Regions from separate parts of the Foliimonas ilicis genome, predicted to be linked through region 2. Evidence: predicted binding sites of a transcription regulator. Region 2 holds the regulator's gene; the other holds the start of a gene.
The links. Region 2 encodes PhoB, which activates phosphate uptake and scavenging genes when phosphate is short. Its sites were predicted from a motif close to TGTCATNNANCTGTCAT; they were not measured.

Region 1 (5,194 bases), 600 kb from region 2:
AACATGCAGGAAGCGCATTATCGCTGTCCTGCGGAGGATCGTGGCTTTGAATAATCGCACAACGCATACGGTCGTTCAGTTCAAATCGGCATTTTCGTTGCCGGGTTTTGATAGGCCCCAGCCTGCAGGCGACTACGCCGTCGATAGTGACGAAGAGCTGATTGACGCGGCTTCGCGTCTCGTTTGGCATCGCGTTTCCACATTCATCCATTTGCCGGCGATTTCCGCGCCGGCTTCCAAGCAGCAGATGGTGCCGGTCGAGCCGGCGGATCTCGATGCAGCACTCGAACATGACCGGGCGACCCAATGAAAAAAACGAGTCCGGCAAGACGCGACACACCCATTCACCGTTTCGCAATGGGCGACATGGTGCGTTTGAAGGGTGGTTTCGGGGCCAGGCCAAATTCCGCAGAGATCTTCCGCATAACGGGGACTTTGCCTGCAAAAGGCGATTCCCTGCAATATCGTATCCGAAACGATGATGAGCGTTACGAACGTGTGACGACGGAAGACAGTCTCGAGCCGGTCACCGCTGCCGCCGAAGGAGACGATTCAAATCTCATCGAGAAAACATTCGGCACCGGGCAGGTAACGGAAACACAGTAGTTTCCGGAATACCGTCCACACACGCTGAAATCGGGCAGCAAACGGACTGCCGTCCTGAACCATCCTCACGCGCATTTGAAGCCAATGAATCCGCAAACCGGCCACGGTGGAAGATTCTGTTAGGGTTTGCGATTTACGACTGGCGCAAAACGAGGTTCAAAGATGCGCGCCATGTTTATCGTAGCGCTCCTGATTCTTGGAGGTTGCGCCACAGCCCCGTCGCAAATCGGCAATGCATGCGCGGTGTTCGACCAGCGCAATGGCTGGTTCGACAATTGGTATAAGGATGCGAAGCGCGCGGAGGCCGAATTCGGCGTGCCGGTGCCGATCCTTATGGCGACGATTTATACGGAATCGAGCTTCCGCCCGCGCGCTCGCCCCCCACGCACCACTTTGCTCGGCTTCATTCCGTGGAAGCGTCAATCGACGGCTTACGGATATTCGCAGGCGCTCGACGGCACATGGTCGCGCTATCAGCGTGAGACCGGACGATATGGCGCCCGCCGCACCGACTTCGGCGCTGCGATACATTTCATCGGCTGGTATCACGGGGTCAGCAATCGCCAGAACGGCATCGCCCGCAACGACGCCTATAACCTCTACCTTGCCTATTACTCGGGACATGCGGGCTATTCGCGCGGCACATGGCGCAACAATGCCGGTGTCCAGCGCGCCGCCCGCCGTGCAGCCAACATGGCCAGCACCTATGCGGGGCAACTGGCCGCCTGCGGTCGCTGAGAGACCATTTGCAAATTCTACCCTGCCGGCCATCTGACGCAGTTTTCTGTGCTTCCGGTGCTCACGTACCAATGTACGCTCCGCTCCAGTTCTCGAAAACCACGCCATATGACTCGGCAGGGCGAATTATCAAACAGTCTCTGGGTGCTATTGCTTATCGAAGAGCCTCTTCTTCGATCGCGTTATAAAAGTGTTACATCGCTTCCCTATTGGGGAGCGGGTTCGTCATTGCAGAACCGATAGAAACACTTCCATTATGAGGCAACATTCCATGAAGAAGCACGCTCGGACGCTTGTCACCGGCATTTCCGTTCTGGCGCTGACCGCGCCGGTCTTCGCGCAGGAAAACGTAAAGCAGGCGCAGGATTCCTATTTCGTCGCCGCGCAGGAACAGCTTGCCGCCCAGATTTCGCGCCAGCCGAATGTGCGCCGCGCCAAGAACGTGATCATGTTCGTGGTCGATGGTCTGTCGATCCCGACGATCACCGCTGCCCGCATTTTCGAGGGCCAGTCGCGCGGCGTGAATGGCGAAGCCAATTCGCTGTCCTTCGAAAAGCTGCTTCCTTATGTGGCGCTTTCCAAGACCTATACGCATGACGCGCAGGTTGCCGATTCCGCACCGACCGCGACCGCGCTTCTTTCCGGCGTGAAGGCCAGCAACGGCACAATCGGCGTCAACCAGAACGTCGTGCCGGACGATTTCAAGTCGCAGGCCGGCAATGAAGTCACGTCGATCTTCGAACTGGCCGAAACTGCAGGCCTTGCGACCGGCCTCGTCTCGACCGCCCGCATCACCCATGCGACGCCTGCCGCCGCTTATGCAAAAGTCGCTGGCCGCGATTGGGAAAACGACACCAAGCTGCCTGAGGGCGCTTTGGAAGCTGGCGTCAAGGACATTGCAGCCCAGCTTATCGATTGGCCTGCGGGCGACGGCTTCGAAGTCGTGTTCGGCGGTGGCCGTTCCAATTTCATGACGGCGGAACAGGCCGATCCTGAAGACGAGACCAAGAAGGGCGCGCGCGCCGATGGTCGCGATCTGGTTGGCGAGTGGCAGGAAAAGAACAAGGAAGGCGCCTACGTCTGGAACAAGGAGCAGTTCGACGCGATCGATCCCTCCAAGACCTCGCGTGTTTTCGGTCTTTTCGAAGCAAGCCACATGAAATACGAGGCCGACCGCGCCAAGGATGCTGCGGGCGAGCCGTCCATCGCTGAAATGACCACGAAGGCAATCGAAATCCTCTCGAAAAACGAGACGGGCTTCCTGCTTCAGGTCGAAGGCGGTCGCGTCGACCACGCGCATCATGCGGGCAACGCCTATCGCGCGCTGACCGATACGGTTGCCGTGGCCGAAGCCGTTCAGGCTGCCTATGACATGGTCGATCCGGAAGAGACGCTGATCATATTGACGGCTGACCACAGCCACGTCTTCACGATCGCCGGTTACCCGGAGCGCAACAATCCGATCCTCGGCATTGCCGGTATCGCGGACGATAAAAAGCCGTACACGACGCTTGGCTACCAGAACGGCCCCGGCGCCAAGCTCGACGAGCCGCGCGCTGACCTGACCGATGTCGACACGACCGACCCGGATTTCCTTCAGCAGGCGCTTATCCCGCTTGGCGAAAGCGAAACCCATGCCGGTGACGACGTTGCGATCTTCGCGCAAGGTCCATGGGCGCACCTCTTCCACGGCGTCGTCGAGCAGAACATCGTCTATCATGTGATTTCGCATGCGACGGACATGGCAACGCGCGCCGCACTTGCCGAAAAGAAGTAAATTCCAATACGCTTGGCCGCCGGTTCATCCGGCGGCCAGGCTTTCTCTGTTATTCTGGAGGTTGTCATGAACCGCCGCGAAATTCTTTCGACGATGGCCTTGTCCGCGACAGGACTGTTGCTTCCCGCCGGCATGAACCGCGCATTGGCGAGCCAGCCGACGCTCAAATTCCGCGATCTTTATGCGCGCGGACGCGAATTGACCGACGACGCGAAGGCGCTTGAAGGCGTGAAGATCGAGATGACCGGCTATATGGCGCCGCCGCTGAAGCCGGAGATCGATTTTTTCGTACTGACGCGGCTGCCCATGTCGGTGTGCCCATTCTGCGAAACCGAAGCGCAATGGCCTGACGACATCGTGCTTTCCTTTGCGAGCGCGCCGGTTGAAGTCGTTCGCTATACGGATTTGATCCGCGTTTCAGGCACGTTTGAAACCGGCTTCAAAACCGATGAGGAAACGGGGTTCGTCAGCTTCGTCCGCCTGATGGACGTAAGCTATCGAAAGCTCTGAGATCGTGTCCGCCGCGCAGGTTACCGGTCTTCGTCTGGACGTTTCCGCGGGACGAAACGAGACGCAGAACATTATCGAGATCGAACGGCTTGCGCTTCAGTCTGGTAAGCTGACTGTGCTTTCCGGCCCATCCGGTTCGGGAAAATCCACGTTGCTTTATCTGCTTTCAGGTCTGCTTGTTCCCAGCGCAGGTGCTGTCGTTTGGGACGGTCTGGATCTGGCAGGCGAAAGCGAAAGCGCGCGTGACAAATGGCGGCGGCTGAACGCAGGGTTCATCTTCCAGAATTTCCAATTGGTCGATGAACTCGGTCCCGTCGAAAACGTGCTTATGCCCGCATGGTTCGACCATGTTTCGGCCAAACCTTGGCGAGATCGAGCAAAACTCCTGCTCGAAAAGCTAGGCGTGCCATTGAACCGGAAAACCGTGTCGCTGCTTTCGCGCGGCGAGCAGCAGCGCGTGGCGGTTGCGCGGGCGCTTCTGTTCGACCCGAAAGTCGTGTTCGCGGATGAGCCGACCGCAAGCCTTGATGGCTGCACCGGCAGACAGGTCGCAGATATTCTGAAAGACCTTGCGCGCAACGATGGAAAGACGATCATCGTCGCCTCTCACGATCCCGTCCTGCTCGGTATGGCCGATGAAATAATACGCATCGACCGGGGCTGTATCATAGGCGCTGACCAAATTCAGGCGGATGCGGCATGAACCCGTTTCCGCTCGTTCTTGCGACGCTGCGGCGCAACCGCTTCAGTTCAATCCTGTTCGTCTCCGTCATTGCACTGGCCGTGGCGCTGGGCATTGCCATCAGCGCGCAGGAGCGTGCCTTGCGGCAGGGAAGCGCGCGGGCGGCTGATCGTTTCGACCTGATCGTGGCGGCTCCCGGCAGCCAAGCGGATTTGCTGTTTTCCGTGGTTTATCTCGACTCGCGCGCGGTGGAACTGCTTTCGCCCGAAATGACCGCAAACATCCTGCAAGGCGGCCGCGCCGATTTCGCAGCGCCTATCGGCTTTGGCGACAATTATAATGGCGACCCGGTGGTCGGCACCACATCAGCTTTTGTCGATCATTTGAGCCGGGGCCTTCAATCGGGTCGGCTTTTCGCGCGGATCGACGAGGCAATTGTCGGCGCATTGTCGCCCAATGCTGTCGGTGACCGGCTGGCGATCCGGCACGGCCATGGCAACGGTGCCGGTCAGGACGCCGACAATGTTATGGATGCGCGTGAAAATGGCGGGCAAGCGATAGTCGAGGAAGAAGGCCACAACCACATAGACGTTACGGTGGTCGGTCGCATGAAGCCGACCGGAACGCCGTGGGATCGCGCAATCGTGGTTCCGGTCGAGTATAATTGGTTCGCGCATGGCATGGGCACCGGCCATGCGCCGGGCGACGAGCGCATCGGCCCGCCCTATGATGCCGAATATCTGCCGGGTGTTCCGGCAATCGTCGTGAAACCGGAGAATGTTGCTGCGGCTTACGGCCTGCGCAACCGCTACCGAACGATTGAATCGACAGCCTTCTTTCCGGCGGAAGTGCTGGTCGAACTCTATTCGGTGATGGGCAAT
Region 2 (5,194 bases):
CGGCGTTGCCGCTTCCATCTATCTGGAAGAATTCGCGCCGAAGAACCGCTTCACCGATCTGATCGAAGTGAACATCAACAATCTCGCGGCCGTGCCTTCCATCGTCTTCGGTCTTTTGGGATTGGCGGTCTTCATAAATTTTGCCGGGCTACCGCGATCCGCGTCCATCGTCGGCGGTCTGGTGCTGACGCTTATGACGCTGCCGACGATTATCATCGCGACGCGCTCCGCTCTCAAGGCCGTGCCGCCGTCGATCCGTGCTGCCGCACTTGGCGTCGGTGCATCGAAAATGCAGATGGTGTTTCATCACGTTCTGCCTTTGGCCGCACCTGGTATCCTGACCGGCACGATCATCGGCCTTGCACAGGCGCTCGGCGAAACCGCGCCGCTGCTGTTGATCGGCATGGTGGCCTTCGTTGCCAACTTCCCATCAACGCCATTCGATCCGGCGACAGCGCTTCCGGTGCAGATATTCATGTGGGCCAATGAGGCCGAGCGCGCCTTCGTGGAGCGCACCTCGGGAGCCATCATCATCCTGCTGCTTTTCCTCGCGGCAATGAACATCACTGCAATCATACTTCGCCGCCGTTTCGAACGGCGCTGGTAGGAGCACGGATTATGAACATAATGACCGAACAAGCAGTAGAAGAAGCAGTTCTGGGTAAGCGAATGACAGAGACGAACGAACAACTGAAAATGAAGGGCGAAAAGGTTCGCGTCTTCTATGGTCAAAAACAGGCTCTGTTCGATGTCGATCTGAACGTGCGCGAAAAGCAGGTTACGGCGCTTATCGGCCCGTCCGGCTGCGGCAAGTCCACCTTCCTGCGCTGCCTCAACCGCATGAACGACACGATCGAAAGCTGCCGCGTCGAAGGCAAGATCACGCTGGACGGCGAGGACATCTACACGCAGAAGATCGACGTCGTCGAACTGCGCGCCCGTGTCGGCATGGTGTTCCAGAAGCCTAATCCGTTTCCTAAGTCGATCTATGAGAATGTCGCTTACGGACCGCGCATTCACGGTCTGGCCAAGAACAAAACCGAGATGGACAAGATCGTTGAAAGCAGCCTGCAGAAGGCCGGTCTGTTCAACGAGGTGAAGGATCGGCTTCAGGAACCAGGTACTGGGCTTTCGGGCGGCCAGCAGCAGCGCCTTTGCATTGCGCGCGCAATTGCCGTTTCACCGGAAGTGATCCTGATGGACGAGCCGTGCTCGGCGCTCGACCCGATTGCGACTGCGCGCGTCGAGGAGTTGATCGACGAACTTCGCCAGAACTACACGATCGTCATCGTCACGCACTCCATGCAGCAGGCAGCCCGCGTTTCGCAGCGCACGGCGATGTTCCATCTCGGCTATCTGGTCGAGGAGGGTGCGACCGAAAAGATGTTCACCAACCCGGACGACAAGCGCACGCAGGATTACATCACCGGCCGCTTCGGCTGACGGTTGGGATACGAGGACAGATCATGGGCGAACATACCGTCACCTCCTTTGACGAAGAACTTGAGCAGATCGACCGCCTTATTCGTGAAATGGGCGACAATGCCGGTTCGATGGTCGCGGACGCCATTCGTGCGCTGCTTTCATCGGATTCCGCACTCGGCCAGCGCGTCGTTTCCGAAGATGCGATCATGGATGCGAAACAGCGCGAACTCGATGACCGTGCGATAACGCTTATCGCCAAGCGCCAGCCAATGGCGCAGGATCTTCGCGCTGTCGTCGGCGCGATCCGCATGGCCGGCGATCTGGAGCGCATCGGCGATCTCGCGAAGAACATCGCAAAGCGCGTCAGCGCGGTCGGCCAGACGGCGGCGCCGAAGAGCCTGTCGCACAGCATCGATTCCATGGCCGCGCTGGTTCTGGATCAGGTGAAGCTGGTCATCGACAAATATGTCGCGCGCGAACCGGATGCATTGCGCACGCTTCGCGCCGAAGACGAGAAGATTGACGTCAAATACACGGCGATCTTCCGCGAATTGCTGACCTATATGATGGAAGATCCGCGCAACATAACGGCGTGCACGCATCTTCTGTTCTGCGCGAAGAACCTCGAGCGCATCGGCGACCATGTGACCAACATTGCCGAAAATGCTTATTTCGTGATGACGGGCGAGCAATTGCCACCGAACAGACCTAAACTCGATGAAACCACGATGACGGTTCTTGCCGAGTAGAATGACGGGTGAAATGCGATGATCGCACCAAAAGTCATGGTGGTTGAAGACGAAGAACCCCTTGGCGTTCTTCTTCGCTACAATCTCGAATCCGAAGGCTATCAGGTCGAGGTCGTCGCGCGCGGCGACGAGGCCGAGATCAGGCTGCAGGAAAACGTTCCCGATCTGCTGGTGCTCGACTGGATGATCCCGGCGATTTCGGGCATCGAGCTTTGCCGCAGGCTGCGCATGCGTCCTGAAACGCAAAGGTTGCCGATCATTATGCTGACGGCGCGCGGCGAAGAAAGCGACCGGGTGAGGGGGCTTGCGACGGGCGCCGACGATTATCTCGTCAAGCCGTTCTCGACGCCTGAATTCATGGCACGCGTGAAGGCGCTTCTGCGCCGGGCAAAGCCGGAAGTGCTTTCGAGCATTCTCAAGGTCGGCGACATCATGCTCGACCGCGAAGCGCATCGCGTCTATCGCAAGAAAAGCGAGATCAAGCTCGGGCCGACGGAATTCCGGCTGCTGGAATTCATGATGCGGCATCCGGGCCGCGTGTTCTCGCGCAGCCAGTTGCTCGACAATGTCTGGGGCGAAACGATTTACATCGACGAAAGAACGGTCGATGTGCATGTCGGTCGTCTGCGCAAGGCGGTGAACACAGGCCGTATGCCGGACGTTATCCGCACGATACGCGGCGCGGGTTACGCGATCCAGGAAGACCAGCTTTAAGAGCCCTTTTGCAAATTCTACCCTGCCGGACATCTAGCGCAGTTTTCTGCGCTTCCGGTGCTCACGTACCAAATGTACGCTCCGCTCCGGTTCTCGAAAACCACACTATATGCCTCGGCAGGGCGAATTATCAAAAGGGCTCTAGGTCTTCGTACCGTTGCCCGGCGCGAAGATCGCGCTGTCGATATGGGTCAGCGCATGCATGGCGCTGCCCTCGCGGATGAGCGAGAACTCGTCCGGGATCGCGGCGAAGCTGATTGCCTTGTTGTGCTGTCCGCCTGCGGTGTTGGCTATCGCGTCGCGTAGTGATGGTTCGATCAGATCGAAAGCCGCGGCCCCTATGCCGACAACGGCGACCGGGGCAGGGTCAATCAGCGCGAACATGCTTCCCAAACCATAGCCAATTGCCTCGCCTGCGGTATGAAACGCGTCGCGCACGCGGCCGGGATGATTCCGGGCGCTTTCTGCAAGTTCCAGCATGTCGGCGTCGTCTATGTCGACCAGTGGGGCTACATCTTCGGCCAAACCGTGGGCATTGCGCCAGATCGCATAATTTCCGGCATAGGCCTCGACGCAGCCGCGCCGTCCGCACCGGCAAAGCGCGCCATGCGGCAGATGGTTCATATGGCCGAATTCGGCGCCGGATGAATGCGTGCCGGTGAACAATTCACCTTTGAGCATCAGTCCCATGCCGATGCCGTGCGACAGCAGGATGGCGATGAAATCGTTCTTGTAGCGATCCGGATCGCGCCAACGCAGCGCCACTGTGATCATGTTGCAGTCGTTTTCGACGGTCGAGGGAATTCCGAACCGTTTTTCGAGCAGATCGGCCAGTTCCAGATCTGTGTGGCTGGTGATCGGCGACCAGAGCATCTTGCGCGAATGCGAATCAGTGATGCCCTGCACGGCGATCATCAGGCGCAGGATCTTACGTTGCGTATTGTTCTTTTTGACTAGACGCTCGACCATCGCGATACATGCCTCAATCAGCTCTTCCTGAGAGAGTTCGAGCGTCGGCAGCTTGCAGCTTTCTTCGGCGACCATGACCCCGGAATAGTCGATCAGAGCACCTACCAGATGATTGAGGGACAGGACGATCGTGACCGTGGCGGCGGCCTTCGGATTAAGACCCAATCCCACCTGAGGCCTTCCGCGCCTTGATTTTGCTGTTTCTGCCGAGGCCGTCTCCACAAGAATTCCCTCACCCATAAGGTCGGACGAGATGGCGGATATGGTGGAATGGCTGAGGCCCGTGGCGTTCGCTATGGAGGTTCGAGATGGCTGTCCCGAGCGGCGCACTTCAGCGATGACCATCGCCCTGTTCCGGCGTCGCAAATCATCATGTCTTATTCCAGCCGGCATGTGGCTTAACTCCTCCCGCACCCGTCGCGGGCCTCTTGTTCGTGAGGGCCCGTTTACGGCGTACAGGCGGATATTGACAGAAGTCACGGCTTGCGCCACTATTTATTTCGGAGCTCGAAAAAAAGCTGCTCTGACGCTTTATAATCGTAGTCGCGCTTTCCGGCGCTTGGGAGGAAATCATGAATAAGTTTACCACCGCCATTCTGGCGGGCGTTGCCATGTCGCTATCGCTTTCGGTCGCGGCACAGGCGAAAGACAAGATCATCGGCGTCTCCTGGTCCAATTTCCAGGAAGAGCGCTGGAAGACCGATGAAGCCGCCATCAAGGCAGCTCTCGAAGCTGCGGGCGACAAGTATATTTCGGCCGATGCGCAGTCGTCTGCCGCAAAGCAGCTCACCGATGTTGAAAGCCTGATCAGCCAGGGCGCAAACGCGCTCATCATCCTTGCGCAGGATTCCAGCGCAATCGGACCGGCTGTCGAAAAAGCCGTCGCCGAAGGCATTCCGGTCGTCGGCTATGACCGCCTGATCGAAAACAAGGACGCTTTCTACCTGACGTTCGACAACAAGGAAGTCGGCCGCATGCAGGCGCAGGGCGTGTTCGACGTGAAGCCGGAAGGCAATTATGTCTTCATCAAAGGCTCGGGTGCCGATCCGAACGCAGACTTCCTGTTTGCGGGCGCGATGGAAGTGCTGAAAGAAGCGATCGATTCCGGCAAGATCAAGAATGTCGGCGAAGCCTACACCGATGGCTGGCTGCCGGCTAACGCGCAGAAGAACATGGAGCAGTTCCTGACCGCAAACGACAACAAGGTCGATGCAGTCGTTGCGGCCAATGACGGTACCGCAGGCGGTGCAATTGCTGCACTCGACGCACAGGGCCTTGCCGGTTCCGTTCCGGTTTCCGGGCAGGATGCCGACCATGCTGCGCTGAACCGCATCGCG

Region 1: a site for PhoB is predicted at 1,525-1,541, ahead of ABFT80_RS00730 (alkaline phosphatase). Genes of this name have one in related genera too.

Annotation. Positions count from the first base shown of each region.
Region 1 is NZ_JBDUUH010000001.1:148,598-153,791, reverse strand. It holds gene ABFT80_RS00745 (hypothetical protein) at 41-310, shown strand; gene ABFT80_RS00740 (hypothetical protein) at 307-606, shown strand; gene ABFT80_RS00735 (transglycosylase SLT domain-containing protein) at 769-1,344, shown strand; gene ABFT80_RS00730 (alkaline phosphatase) at 1,616-3,121, shown strand; gene ABFT80_RS00725 (hypothetical protein) at 3,188-3,631, shown strand; gene ABFT80_RS00720 (ABC transporter ATP-binding protein) at 3,636-4,334, shown strand; gene ABFT80_RS00715 (ABC transporter permease) at 4,331-5,194, shown strand, end outside.
Region 2 is NZ_JBDUUH010000001.1:753,306-758,499, forward strand. It holds gene pstA (phosphate ABC transporter permease PstA) at 1-607, shown strand, start outside; gene pstB (phosphate ABC transporter ATP-binding protein PstB) at 619-1,443, shown strand; gene phoU (phosphate signaling complex protein PhoU) at 1,467-2,174, shown strand; gene phoB (phosphate regulon transcriptional regulator PhoB) at 2,193-2,888, shown strand; gene ABFT80_RS03750 (ROK family protein) at 3,030-4,250, opposite strand; gene xylF (D-xylose ABC transporter substrate-binding protein) at 4,430-5,194, shown strand, end outside.